Linked DNA regions of Ruficoccus amylovorans. The protein of the gene in region 1 interacts with the protein of each later gene in a pairwise test. Links are inferred from orthologs where the notes say so. Each region holds a gene or a part of one and is shown in the gene's direction. Other genes may lie near its edges.

Region 1 (7,653 bases):
CTGTGACCGACTGGATGGAGCAGGAGCGCGAGCGCGGTATCACTATTACCTCCGCCGCCATTTCCTGCCAGTGGCAGACGAAGTTCGGCCCTTACGAAGGTATTGAGCACCGCATCAACATCATCGACACCCCCGGACACGTGGACTTCACGGCCGAGGTGGAGCGCTCGCTGCGCGTGCTCGACGGTGCCATCGGGGTGTTCTGCGCCGTCGCCGGCGTCCAGCCCCAGTCCGAAACGGTCTGGCGCCAGATGGACAAGTACCACGTCCCCCGCCTGGCCTTCATCAACAAGATGGACCGTACAGGCGCGGACTTCTATTCTGCCGTTGATAGCATCCGCGAAAAGCTTGGCGGTAATGCCCATCCGATTTATCTGCCCATCGGTGCCGAAGCTGAACTGAAGGGCCTCATCGACCTGGTCGGCATGCGTGCCGCCATCTACGACGAGTCGGACGCCTCCGGTGTTGCTTTCAACTGGGAAGAAATCCCGGCTGACATGCAGGAAAAGGCCGAAGAGTACCGCGAATCCCTGATCGAAGCCCTCGCTGACTTCGACGACGAGCTGGCCGAGCGCTACCTCGAAGGTGCCGAACTTTCCCAGGACGAAATCCGTCGCGCCATCCGTAAGGCGACCCTGTCCCTTAAGTTCCTCGGCGTGATCCCCGGTTCCGCCTTTAAGAACAAGGGTGTCCAGATGATGATGGACGCCGTGGTCGATTACCTGCCTTGCCCGCTGGACCTTCCCCCGATGAAGGCCTACGACGACGACGAGAAGGAAATTGACATCCATCCGGACGATAGCGCCAAGGTTGCCGGTCTCGCTTTCAAGCTCTGGAGCGACCCCTACGTTGGTAAGCTCGTCTTCTATCGCCTTTACTCCGGTACGCTGAACAAGGGCACCGCCCTGTACAACCCGCGTACCCGCAAGACCGAACGTGTCAGCCGTCTGATGGTTCTGAAGGCCGACACCCGCGAAGACATCGAAACCGCCTACTCGGGTGATATTTGCGCCCTGATCGGCGTCAAGGACGTTGCCACTGGTGACACCCTTTGCGACCGGGACCTGGATATCCAGCTTGAGCCGCCGTCCTTCCCGGAACCGGTTATCAGCATGTCGGTCGAGCCGAATTCGAAGGCCGACCAGGAAAAGCTTTCCATGGCCCTGCAGCGCCTGAAGGAAGAAGACCCGACCTTCAACGTCTTCACCGACGAGGAAACCGGCCAGACAATCATCGCCGGGATGGGCGAGCTTCACCTCGAAATCATCCGCGACCGTCTCTTCCGCGAGTTCAAGGTCGAAGCCAACGCCGGCAAGCCGCAGATCGCCTACCGCGAATCCATCACGCAGGCCGCCGACGGCGAAGGCAAGTTCGTCCGCCAGTCCGGTGGTCGTGGTCAGTACGGCCACGCGGTCATCAAGATCGAGCCGAACGAAAAGGGCAAGGGCGTCGAAATCGTCAACGAAATCGTTGGTGGCTCGATCCCGAAGGAATACATCAAGCCGCTTTCCGACGGTATCATGGAGGCTTCCTCCAACGGTACCATCGCCGGTTACCCGGTGATTGACTGGAAGGTCCGCATTGTTGATGGCTCCTTCCACGAAGTGGACTCCTCGGAAATGGCCTTTAAGATGGCCGGTATTTTCGCTTTCAAGGATGCTATGGGCAAGGCCGCTCCGCAGTTGCTCGAACCGATCATGTCGGTCGAAGTGACCACGCCGGACGAGTACCAGGGCGACATCGTTGGCGACATCAACCGTCGTCGCGGGCAGATCCAGTCCATGGAAGCCGGTCGTGGCGGCGTTGCCATCATCACCGCCAACATTCCGCTCGAAACCATGTTCGGTTACGCCACCGACGTGCGCTCGCTCTCCAAGGGACGCGCCAACTACGCCATGACCCCGTCGCACTTCGACCAGGTTCCCTCCAGCGTGTTGAACTCGATTGTCGAGTCCTCACCGCACAAAAACAAGGCCCGTAGCTAAGCCCAGAACACTTACCGCAATGACCGGACAACGCATACGCATTAAACTCAAGGGATTCGACTTTCGCGTCATCGACCAGTCGGCCAGCGACATCGTGGAAACCGCCAAGCGCTCCGGCGCACGTGTGAGCGGCCCCGTTCCGCTGCCGACCCGCATCGAGAAGCTCTCCGTCAACCGCTCCCCGCATGTGGACAAGAAGTCCATGGAGCAGTTCGAGCTTCGCACGCACAAGCGCCTGATCGACATCATGGAACCGACCGCCCAGACGGTGGACGAGCTCAAGAAGCTCAACCTCCCGGCAGGTGTGGACATCACCATCAACGTTTAATAAAACACACTCTTTACTTCTTTCGAGAAGCAGACCATTTACATCACATTTAACCCCTCACGCAGGTCTAGGAAACGGAAGCCAGATATGGTTTCCACCTGCCAATGAGCTATGAGCCTGACACTGATTGGTAAAAAAATCGGGATGACCCAAGTTTATGACGGTGAAAACCGTCTCGTCCCGGTCACTGTAGTACAAGCCGGCCCTTGCCCGGTCCTTCAAATCAAGACTGCCGACGGCAAGGATGGTTACGATGCCATCCAGATCGGTTTCGGTGTGGACCAGAAGGCCCACCGCGTCTCCAAGCCCATCAAGGGCCACCTGAAAAAGGCAGGAGTCGAGGCAGTCACCGACATTTGCGAATTCATCCCCGACGGGGAAGAGGTCAGCCTCGGCGACGCCCTCACCGTTACTCGTTTCGAGGAAGGCCAGAAGGTTGATGTCATCGGCACGACCAAGGGTCATGGTTTCCAGGGCGTCATGAAGCGCCACGGCTTTGCCGGTTCGCCCGCTTCTCACGGCTCCATGATGCACCGCCGCGGTGGTTCCTACGGGATGTGCCAGTGGCCCGGTGAGGTCATCAAGGGCAAGAAAATGCCCGGTCACATGGGCAATGCCCGTCGTACCACCCAGAATCTCGATATCGTCCGTATCATCGAGGACCAGAACCTGATCCTGATCCGCGGCAGCGTGCACGGCCCCAAGGGCGGCACGGTGTTCATCCGCAAGGCGATCAAAACCAAGAAGCAGAAGTAAGGGAAGGGGACGCCAGCTATGAAATTCAAGGTATATTCCGCAGACGCTTCCTCCAGCACGGAGAAGGATTTTGACAACTTCCCGGCGTTCGAAGGCAACAAGGGCCTCCAGGCGCTCAAGGACGTGATCGTGGCCTACCAGGCCAACAACCGTCAGGGCACCGCCAAGGCGAAGACCCGCTCCGATGTTAACCGCACCGGCAAGAAGGTCTACCGCCAGAAGGGCACCGGTAACGCCCGTCACGGCGACCGCGGCGCTCCGATCTTCGTCGGTGGTGGCGTCGCCCACGGCCCGAAGGTCCGCGACTGGTCGAAGCACATCAACAAGCGTGTCAAGACCCTCGCGTTCAAGCGCGCTCTGTTCAACAAGGCTTCCGAAGGCGGCCTCGACCTGATCGAAAAGTTCGAAGTCGAGCAGCCCAAGACCAAGCTCTTCAACAGCCTCATCGGCAAGATCCAGCCCAAGGGCAAGGTGCTCATCGTTGACAGCGAGTTCAACGACAACGCCGCTCTGGCTGCGCGTAATATCGACCGCGTCTACATTGTGGACGCTGACTCGATCAACGCCTGGGACCTGATGCGCTTCGACAAGATCGTCGCCAGCGAAGAAGGCTTTAACCGCATCCTCGAACGCGCCAACCAACGCTAAGGAACTCAAGCCATGATTTCACCCGATAAAGTCATCAAGGAAAAGCGCGTGACCGAGAAGTCCGCCCAGCTCGAAGCGAACCTGAATCAGCACGTCTTCGAGGTGTATCCGCAATCCAAACGCACCGATGTGGCCGAGGCCGTAGAGAAGCTCTACAACGTCAAGGTCGCCCGCGTGAACATCTTCACTGTCAAGGGCAAGAACAAGCGCAGCCGCACCGTTCGCGGCCAGTACGGCAAGACCCCCGACATGAAGAAAGCCATCGTCACCCTTCAGCAGGGTGAATCCATCGAGACCGTCTAACCTTTTCAGCCGCGAAAGCCATGGCCATTGTAAAGACCAAACCCATTACACCCTCACAGCGCTTTCATAGCAAAAGCCGCCAGGAACTCGCCAAGAACAATCCGGAAAAGAGCCTCACCGTCTCGCGTCACCGCAAGAAGGGCCGTAACAACTACGGCCGCATCACTTCTCGCCGTCGCGGAGGTGGCCACAAGCGCCTTTACCGTATCATCGACTTCCGTCGTGACAAGCTGGACATCCCGGCTGAGATTGTCTCCATCGAGTACGACCCGAACCGCAGCGCGAACATTGCCCTGCTCAAGTTTGAGGACGGCGAAAAGCGCTACATCCTTTGCCCACGCGGGCTGAAGGTAGGCGACAAGCTGCTGAGCACCAACAGCCCGGTCGAGGAATTCACGCCCGGCCTGTGCGTGCCGCTCAAGATGATCCCGCCGGCCACCACGATCCACGCGATCGAGATGCAGCCCGGTCGCGGAGCCCAGATCGCTCGTTCCGCCGGTCAGTCCGCCTCGCTCATTTCGATCGAAGGCAAGCGTGCCACGATCAAGCTGCCCTCCGGAGAAATCCGCATGGTCCACTCTGATTGCCGCGCCACTGTCGGTCGCGTCGGTAACGAGGAGCACGAAAGTGTCAGCATCGGTAAGGCCGGTCGTAACCGCTGGAAGGGCAAGCGCCCCCGCGTCCGTGGTGTCGCTATGAACCCTGTCGATCACCCGATGGGTGGTGGTGAAGCCAAGACCTCCGGTGGTGGCCATCCTGTTTCGCCTTGGGGCCAGCTCTCGAAGGGCTTCCCGACCCGCACCAAGTCCAAGCCCTCGAACTCCATGATCCTTGTCCGTCGCAACGGCAAGAAGTTCAAGCGCAAGTAACCCGACAACGATTTTTACGATATGGCACGTTCAATCAAGAAAGGCTTCTTCGTCGATCCGAAGCTGATGGATAAAGTGGAAAAGGCCCAGGCCGAAGGCACACACAAGCCTTTCCAGACCTGGTCACGCCGCTCCACCATCACCCCGGACTTTGTCGGCCTCAACATCAACGTTCACAATGGCAAAGGCTTCATCCCCGTCCACGTGACCGAAAACATGGTTGGCCACAAGCTCGGCGAGTTCGCTCCGACCCGCAGCTTCAAGGGACACCAGCCGCACACCAAGAAGTAGTCATCCACACATGTTCAAGCGCGCACAACTCATCGCTCTTTTCTCCCTGCTGATGGCCGGGAGTGCGGTGAGCCGCGCGCAGGACGCCGCCGTGGAGCAGGGGAGTGCTGACGCACCGGCCAAGGCCGTTGCCGAACGCCCCTTGTTTGTCGAAAATTCGATTTACCCGACGGGCCGCACGACGGTCTTCGGGGTGGCGCAGACCAGCGTCACCGATGTGGTCATCCTCAACAACGGTCTGGATCAGGGGTTTCGCCTCGGCATGGTTTGCCAGGTGAGCCGCTCGGGACAGAACGTGGCCGACCTGATCCTGGTCGATGTGCGCGGTAACCGCGCCGCCGGCCTCATCCTCAACCTCGAATCCGGCGAAGCCATCCGCTCCGGCGACGGCGTCAGCATCAAGACGATTAATATTTAAATTGCAACCAGCATGGAAGTTCAGGCTCTAACCAAGTACACCCGCATGTCCCCGAAGAAGGTCCGCGAAGTGGCCCGTCAGGTACAGGGACGCCCCGCGGCCGAAGCGCTCGATCTGCTTCGCTTCATCCCGCGTAAATCCGCCCGGCTCATCGCCAAGACGCTGACCAGCGCCATCGCTAACGCGGAAAACAACAACAACCTTTCCTCCGACGACCTGATCGTGAAGCGCTGCCTGGTGGAAGAAGGCCCGGCCTTCAAGCGTTTCCGTCCGGTGGGTCGCGGTTCCGCACACCCCATTCGCAAGCGCACCAGCCACATTCGCATCGTCCTGACGGACGAAGTGGCTTCGCCCGCGGCCAATTCTAAAGAGCAATAATCATGGGACAAAAAGTCAATCCGATCGGTTTCCGCCTCAGTGTCCGCCGTAACTGGGATTCACGCTGGTACGCGGACAAGAAGAGCTTCCCGGCCTATGTCGCCGAGGACCAGAAGATCCGCCAGTTCCTCAAGAAGAAGATGAAGTACGCAGCGGTGCCGCGCGTGTTCATCGAGCGTGCCGGCCCCAAGGTCCGTATCAAGCTCTTCACCGCCCGTCCCGGGATCGTCATCGGCCGCAAGGGCAGCGAACTGGAAAAGCTCAAGGACGAGCTCCAGAAGCTCACCGGCCGCGACATCATGCTCGACATTCAGGAGATCAAGAAGCCTGACGTGGTCGCCCAACTCGTGGCCGAAAACGTCGCTCTCCAGCTCGAGCGCCGCATCTCTTTCCGCCGCGCCATGAAGAAGGCGATCCAGACCACCATGAGCATGGGTGCCGAAGGTATCCGTATCCAGTGCTCGGGCCGTCTGATGGGCGCGGAAATCGCCCGCACCGAGCAGCAGCGCATGGGCCGCGTGCCCTTGCACACGCTCCGTGAAAACATCGACTACGGCTTCACCGAAGCCGACACCGTCTACGGGAAGATCGGCATCAAGTGCTGGATCTGTAACCCCATGGGCGTGGATACCCTCTAAGCATCATTCGTCATGGCCAAGCTCCTTCCCTCCAAAACCAAATACCGCAAGGTCCACAAGGGCCGCATTCGTGGCAACGCCAAGGGCTGTGATACGCTCGCTTTCGGCGAATTCGGCATCCAGTCCCTCGAGCGGGGCAAGATGACCGCCTCGCAGCTCGAAGCCGCCCGTGTGGCCATCAACCGCCACCTCAAGCGTAAAGGCAAGATGTGGCTGCGCGTGTTCCCGCACAAGCCGGTGACCAAGAAGCCCGCCGAAACCCGCCAGGGTAAGGGTAAGGGCTCCGTCGAGTACTGGTGCGCCGTGGTCAAGCCCGGTACCGTCCTCTTTGAAGTCGGCGGCACCAGCCAGACTCTCGCCCGCGAGGCCATGCGCCTGGCCGACGGCAAGCTACCTTTCCGCTGCCGCTTCCTCAGCCGCGAAGAGCTCGAACAGTACTAACCCAGCAACATCCGGTTAAACACCATTTTCCCATGAAACCCGCAGAAATACGCGAATTGAGCATCGACGAGATCAAAAAGAAGCTCCGTGACACACGCCAGGAGCTCGTCGAGTTGCGCGTGCGCAAGCAGGCCGGACAGGTTGAAAAGCCCAGCGAGCTACGCACCCTGCGCCGCGACATCGCCCGGCTGGAGACCTTCCTGAAGGCCAAATCCACCGCCACTGCCTAACCCCTTTTCATACGACCATGTCCGAAGAGAGCACACGCAATAACCGCAAGGACCTCGTTGGTGTTGTCACCAGCCGTACCGGCGACAAGTCCATCAAGGTCACCTTCTTCTACAAGATTGCCCACCCGCTGTACCGCAAGGAGGTTAAGCGCAAGACCGTCGTTCACGCTCATGATGAAAAGAATGAGTGTAACATCGGTGACAAGGTGGAGATCATGGAAACCCGCCCGCTGAGCAAGCTCAAGCGCTGGCGTGTGGTCAAGGTACTCGAAAAGGCCCCCGTCGTCGGGAGCATCGGCTAAGGGCTTCAGCCCCCTACAGCCGGAAGCCGATTTAACACTTCACAATTTAAACGGAACCCGCAATGA
Region 2 (6,486 bases), on another replicon or contig:
TGGGCACCTACGTGCTCTCCAGCGGCTACTACGACGCCTACTACCTGCGCGCCCAGAAGATCCGCACCCTCATCCGCGAGGAGTTCATGCAGGTCTTCGAGTCGGTGGACACCATCCTCACCCCGACCACCCCGACCCCGTCCTTCAAGCGCGGCGAAAAGGCAGACCCGCTCGCCATGTACCTGAACGACATCTACACCATCAACGTCAACCTCGCCGGCCTGCCGGGCATCTCCGTCCCCTGCGGTTTCACCTCCGGCAAGCTGCCCATCGGCCTGCAATTGATCGGCAAGCCCTTCGCCGAAGACGAACTGCTCGCGGTCGCCCACCGCTACGAACAGGCCCACGAGTGGAAGGACGCCGTCGCGGAACTGTAGAATAGAAATGGTTAAATGCTAAAGGGCTGCTCGATTAGTTACCGAAAAAACAAGCGCCATCGTCAACAATCAGCCATTTAGCACTCACAACCATTCAGCCCTTTAGCCATTTAACCATTTAGCATCATGGAATTCACCGCAGACATCGGGCTGGAAGTCCACGTCCAGCTCAAGACGAAATCAAAAATGTTCACGCGCGCGCCGTACCACTACGGGGCCGAGCCGAACACCCTGACCGACCCCGTCGTGCTCGCCCTGCCCGGCGTGCTCCCGGTCATGAACAAGGAGGCCGTCCGCAAGACCGTCCTGCTGGGCCTGCTGTGCAAGTGCAAGATCGCCGAGCGCTGCAAGTGGGACCGCAAAAACTACTTCTATCCGGACAGCCCGAAGAACTACCAGCTCTCCCAGTACGACCAGCCCATCTGCGAGGGCGGCGAGGTCGAGATCGAAATGCTCGGGGCTTCGCGCAATGTCATGGGTGAGCACCGCATGGTGCAGCTCACGCGCATCCATCTGGAGGAAGACGTGGGCAAGCTCACCCACTTCGCCAACGACAGCCTCGTGGACTACAACCGCGCCGGAGCCCCGCTGTGCGAGATCGTGACCGAGCCAGACATGCACAATGCCGACGAGGTCTTCGCCTTCCTCACCGCGCTGCGCAATAACATCCTCGCCGCCGGTCTCTCCGACTGCGACATGGAAAAGGGCCAGATGCGCTGCGACGCCAACATTTCCGTGCGCCCCAAGGGCCAGAAGGAGCTGGGCGTCAAGGTCGAGCTGAAAAATATGAACACCATCTCGGGCGTGCGCAACGCTGTCGCCTACGAGATCAAACGCCAGATCCACGCCGTCACCTCCGGCGAGGCCATCCACCAGCAGACGCGCCGCTGGGACCCGAGCACGCAGGTCACGACCAAGATGCGCGACAAGGAGGAGTCCCACGACTACCGCTATTTCCCCGAGCCCGACCTGATGCCCGTCTCCATCGGCAAGGAACAATTGAAGGTCCTCGCCAAGGAGCTGCCCGAGCTGCCCTTCGACCGGCAGCGGCGCTTCATGGAAACGCTCGACCTGCCCTACACACTCACGTCTGTGCTGTGCCCGGACAAGGAGCTGGCCGACTTTTTCGAGGAAGCCCTTGAAGACACTGGCGGCAAGGTCGCCCCGAAGGCCGTGGCCAATCTCATCGCCAACGACCTGTTGCGCGAACTCTCCGGCGGCGAGGAAGAAGGCCGTCTACCCCTCTCCGAGTGCAAGCTGGCCCCGGCCCACATCGCCGAGCTGACCTTGCTTGTCGAGGACGGTGTCATTACCAAGCAGATCGCGCAGACGATTTTTACCGAGATGTACGCCACCGGCAAGATGCCCAGCACTCTCGTCGAAGAAAAGGGCCTCCAGGCCCACAACGACGACGGCGAACTGGAGTCCATCGTGCGCGAAGTCGCCGCCGACCCCAAGCACGAGAAGGCCATTTCCCAGTTCAAGGAGGGCAACACCAAGGCCATCAACTCCCTCATCGGCCCCATCATGAAGGCAACTCAGGGCAAGGCCGACCCGCGCAAAATTCAGGAAATGCTCGCCAAGGTTCTCGGCTAGTGTGGTCTTCGCTTAGTTCCTGTCATAAGTTGGGGGTGCATAGCCCTCAAAAAACATAGCAAGAACTTGGCTAACGCTACACCAGGGCCGCCAGAGGGCATTTTCGGGTTCCCATCGGCGCGGGAGGTCGTTTAACTTGTCGGTCTAATGCTGTTACGCATCACCCAGTACGGAGAGCCGGTCCTGAAGGAAAAGGGCGCGCCGGTGACGGAGTTCAACGACGAGTTGCGCAAGCTCGCCGACGACATGGTTGAAACCATGCGCGAAGCCGAAGGCATCGGCCTGGCTGCCCAGCAGATCGGCAAAGCCATTCAGATGTTTGTCATGGAGGTCCCCGTCTATGAGGATCAAGACGATCCCGACTACCTCTACGACGGCAAGCACCCGCCGCTGGACCTCATCATGCCCCTGGCTGTGATCAACGCCGAGCTGACCCTCTCCGGCGAGGAAGCACCTTACGAGGAGGGCTGCCTGTCCTTCCCCGGCATTCGCGGCAAGGTCGAGCGCCCCACCCGCCTGCGCATGCGTTTTCAGGACCTCGACGGAAACCCGCACGAGATCGTTTGCGACGGGCTTTTCGCCCGGATCATTCAGCACGAATACGACCACACTCAGGGCGTGCTCTTCATCGACCGAATGAACCCTCGTGTTCTGCGTCCGCTGGAGTCGAAAATCCGCCGCCTGCGCCGCGACACCCGAGATTTTCTCAAGTCTCAGAATTAGAGAGGCTTAAGAAACACTGTAGCCACAACTTTTAAATGGTTAAATGGCCAATTGTTAATTGTTGGATGCGGAACGGGGAAAACAACAATTAGCCATTTTAACCATTTAGCCATTCCGCCATTTGTATCCGAAACCCACTACAAATCCGGATGCAGTCTGCGGGTGCTGCCCAGTTTGTACACGTATAGAAGCGTGTCCTTGAGCTGGACGATGGATAGCGGCTTGGCCATGTAGTCGTTGCAGCCGGCATCAAGGCACTTGCGGCGATCCTCGGCCAGCGCGAACGCGGTCACCGCCAACACGTAAATATCCTGCCGGGCTTTTCCGTACTCGCCCGAGCGCAGACGCCGCGTGATCTCCAGCCCGCTCCGACCGGGAAGCTGGATGTCCATCAGCACGATGTCGTAGCTGTTTTTGCGCAGCAGCCGTGAGGCCTCGGACTCGTCCTCCGCCATATCCGGCGTGTAGCCGAGCCGCGCGAGGATTTCCTGAACGAGCTTGCGGTTGATTGGATCGTCCTCAACGACAAGAACCGACAAGGGATGGTCATGAGCGAAATCTTCCGTCAAAACGGTCTTGCCGATGTTTGGGCGCGACAATACCGGGTCCCCTGAGCGGGTGAGCTCAAAATCAAAGGAAAAGACCGACCCCTTTCCCACCTCGCTCGTGACTTGGATGTCCCCGCCCATTTTCTCGACCAGTCGCTTGCAAATGACCAGCCCAAGCCCGGTTCCGCCATATTTGCGTGTCGTGGATGAATCCACCTGCGAAAAAGGCTGGAAAAGCCGGTCCAGCTTTGACGGAGCGATGCCGATGCCCGAATCCGCCACCTCGACATAGACCCGCTCGCGGTCGCTGGCAGGCGTAGAGTGCACGCGCACGTTTACCTCGACTTGTCCTTTCTGGGTAAACTTGACCGCGTTATTGACCAGGTTGAGAATGATTTGCTTGAGCCGGTGCGGATCGCCCACGTAGTCGTAGGACTCGGCCCCACTCAGCGTGTAGTTGACCTTGATGCCTTTCTCGCGGGCTTTGACCAGCACCAGTTCCAGCGACTCGACGATGGTTGTTTCCAGGTTGAAAGGAATGTATTCGAGTTCGATCCCGCGGGACTCGATCTTCGAGTAGTCGAGGATGTTGTTAATCAGCTCCAGCAGGGCCTTGCCGCTGCGGTCGATCACGGACAGCGACTCCATCTGCGCAGGGTCCAGCGCTGTCTGTGCCAGCAGGTCGGCAAAGCCCAGGATCGCGTTCATCGGGGTACGGATCTCGTGGCTCATCATCGCGAGGAACTCGCCCTTGGCCATATTGGCACGGTCAGCATTTTCCTTGGCATGGCGAAGCTGTTCCTCGACCTGGCGGTTGACGAAAAACGCCCCAATGCCAGCCGCCGCCAACTGAATAGCCGCCGTTTCGCCTTCCTCCCAATGGCGCTCCCGACCGCAATCGGCGATCACCATCACCCCCCAGAAGTAGCTTTCGACATGGATCGGCGTCATCAGAATGGTGACCACCCCCAGGTCTTCATAGCAGCGGCGCAAGTTGGGCGACATTTCCCGCACCACGCCCTGGACCACACCATGCGCGGCCATCCGGTCATACCAGTCCCGGCGTTCCCCCTGCCAGCAGTCGGCATTGATCCGCTCCGGGTCGAGCTCAAAGCCCGGGCGAGCCCAGCCGTAGCACCTTTCGGGACGTATCTGGTTGCCGTCCATGTCGAAGCGGTTTTCGAAGATCGTCACGCGATCGACCTGGGCATGCTCACCGATGGCGCGCAAGGCCCGCTCAACAGCTTCGCTCATATCGCGGACTCCCAGCAGCAGCGAACTCGCCCGAGACACCCCTTGCAGGAGTTGGTCTCTCTGCACGAGAGCGGCTTCGGTCCGTTTTCGCTCGGTGATGTCGTAAGCCACCCAGATAACCTGATCCTCCTCGCCTTGATCACCCGTGATGGGGGCAATACGCCCCTCAAACCAATAGGGCGAACCGGCAACCTCAAGCGAGTACTCCAGCGAAATCTGGTCGCGTTTTTCCAGGCAAAGGTCCACCGCCGCCTGAAACTCACGCGCTTGCACCTGGGGCCAGGATTCGCTGAAAGTACGCCCCTTGAGCCCCTCCGCCCTGCGCCCGAGCGGGCTGTTTTCACGCGAGAAAATTTCCAGATAACGCCCCTTCGCCGTCACCACAAAGGCAATGTCGGGCAGCGCGTCGATGAACCCGCGCAGGCGGATTTCATTCAGGCGACTGACTTCCTCCCGGCGGCGCAGCTCAGTCAGCACCGCGGCCAGGAAATAGCTCGTGCAACTGATGACCCCCACAAAGACCCATAGAAACTCGGGGCTTTGGCTGATGTACTTCTTTTCCGGGCCAAAGACCTGGAGCAGTTCCCACATCGCCATGATCGAGAGCAGAACGATGCCGGTGGTGGCCCCCCGCTGCCCGAAGCGGATCGCCCCCCAGGCCATGATGGGGAAAAGCACCAGTTCGAGCGGGTAACGCAGGGTATCCGTCGGTGCCCAGTTTCCAAAAATCACAATGCCGAAGAACGAGAGCACACCGATCCAGACTCCGACCTCGGCAAACTGCCGGTTACTCCAGTTGATCTTTGTACGGGAAGTCCATACGAGCAGAAACGGCGTCACCACCAGGATGCCCAGTCCTTCCCCCAAAAACCAGGGACTCCACAGGCGGCTGTAATCCCTCCACGGCACGGTGTCCACCAGCGCGCAAATCACCGCCGCGCTGAGGGAGGCACTAAGCAGGCCGACCAGCAACGGTCCTCCAAGGATGAAGAGAAATACCCCGCGAATGTTCTCCAACGAATAGTCATCTCGCAGCGCCCGACGCAGGACCAAGGCCCCGAAAGCGGAAGTCACCGCATAGACCGCTCCCAGGGATATGGCATAGGCAGCCGGCTGCTCGCGAAGCCATAAGGACCATAGCACGTAACCGGCGAAGACGCTCAGAATATACTTCAGGCCACCCCTCATCAGAATGGCCACAGCGAGGCCCGACGCCGGCCAAAGCAGGTTGACATACCCATCGAGCGCCCGCAGCGCCATCTGGCTTCCGATCTCAGCCAGCACAAGGTAAAACGCTGCGACTGCGATCAGTTTCCACACCAGCACAGTCATATTGAGCACCGGTCCACCCGAAACCTGCCATTGCGCAAAAGAGGGGGTTTTCGCCATTTTTGCGGCGTTAGTCGGCTCACCCATCGCCCGGTTATTAAGGGCAAGCGACTCACACTGACAAGGTTACACTTTCACCAATGTCTCTCCGCGCGGGTAATAGGGTAACTTTCCATCAGTACATACGGATCTTGTTGTATTAAATAAGTTAAGGTAATATACCCATTTAAAAATGCGATGTTTCCATTTCCCCTGAAACGAGTATCTTTCCCGACATGCCAATCTATGTCTATGAAGTCATAACCGGCGACGGCAGCAGCGGTGAGCGCTTCGAGATCGAGCAGCCCATGAGTGCCGCGCCGCTCACCCAGCACCCCCGCACCGGCCAACCGGTTCGCCGCGTTTACCTTCCGCCCAATCTCGGCTCTAAGTACACGCCCGGCTCGACCCAGAACAAGCTGAGTAACGAAAACGTGGAGAAGGCTGGCTTCACGCGCTACGAACGGGACAAACTCACTGGGACCTACCACAAGGTCGCGGGTAAGGACTCCGCCGCTCCCGACACCCTCAAGCCTTGACCTTTTGGCCGGGGCCGCGGATTATCGCCGGTCGCAATGCCCGCCCTTCCGGTCTGGCCTTGCCGCCCGCTTACAGAGCCC

Evidence for each region. Proteins that work in one complex are often made in the same cells at the same time.
Region 2: the proteins of rplD (region 1) and def interact in binary tests that used the Escherichia coli proteins (3 or more experiments, as listed by UniProt). The link is inferred for Ruficoccus amylovorans from one-to-one orthologs.

Annotation. Positions count from the first base shown.
Region 1 is NZ_JACHVB010000013.1:58,878-66,530, reverse strand. Bases 1,986-4,902 are described here. They hold rplD (50S ribosomal protein L4), read left to right. Parts: upstream 1,986-3,087; coding sequence 3,088-3,717; downstream 3,718-4,902. Other genes in these bases: rplB (50S ribosomal protein L2), read left to right, coding at 4,041-4,889; rplW (50S ribosomal protein L23), read left to right, coding at 3,730-4,020; rplC (50S ribosomal protein L3), read left to right, coding at 2,425-3,069; rpsJ (30S ribosomal protein S10), read left to right, coding at 2,005-2,313. Outside these bases: fusA (elongation factor G), read left to right, coding at 1-1,985; rpsS (30S ribosomal protein S19), read left to right, coding at 4,911-5,180; H5P28_RS03495 (hypothetical protein), read left to right, coding at 5,191-5,598; rplV (50S ribosomal protein L22), read left to right, coding at 5,611-5,976; rpsC (30S ribosomal protein S3), read left to right, coding at 5,979-6,614; rplP (50S ribosomal protein L16), read left to right, coding at 6,627-7,055; rpmC (50S ribosomal protein L29), read left to right, coding at 7,088-7,285; rpsQ (30S ribosomal protein S17), read left to right, coding at 7,303-7,587; rplN (50S ribosomal protein L14), read left to right, coding at 7,650-7,653.
Region 2 is NZ_JACHVB010000012.1:264,920-271,405, reverse strand. The notes cover bases 989-3,908. They hold def (peptide deformylase), read left to right. Parts: upstream 989-2,120; coding sequence 2,121-2,696; downstream 2,697-3,908. Other genes in these bases: H5P28_RS02180 (ATP-binding protein), read right to left, coding at 2,834-3,908; gatB (Asp-tRNA(Asn)/Glu-tRNA(Gln) amidotransferase subunit GatB), read left to right, coding at 989-1,973. In the rest of the region: Asp-tRNA(Asn)/Glu-tRNA(Gln) amidotransferase subunit GatA, read left to right, coding at 1-377; more of gatB, read left to right, coding at 504-988; more of H5P28_RS02180, read right to left, coding at 3,909-5,887; H5P28_RS02175 (FmdB family zinc ribbon protein), read left to right, coding at 6,103-6,405. UniProt on the Escherichia coli protein: Removes the formyl group from the N-terminal Met of newly synthesized proteins. Requires at least a dipeptide for an efficient rate of reaction. N-terminal L-methionine is a prerequisite for activity but the enzyme has broad specificity at other positions.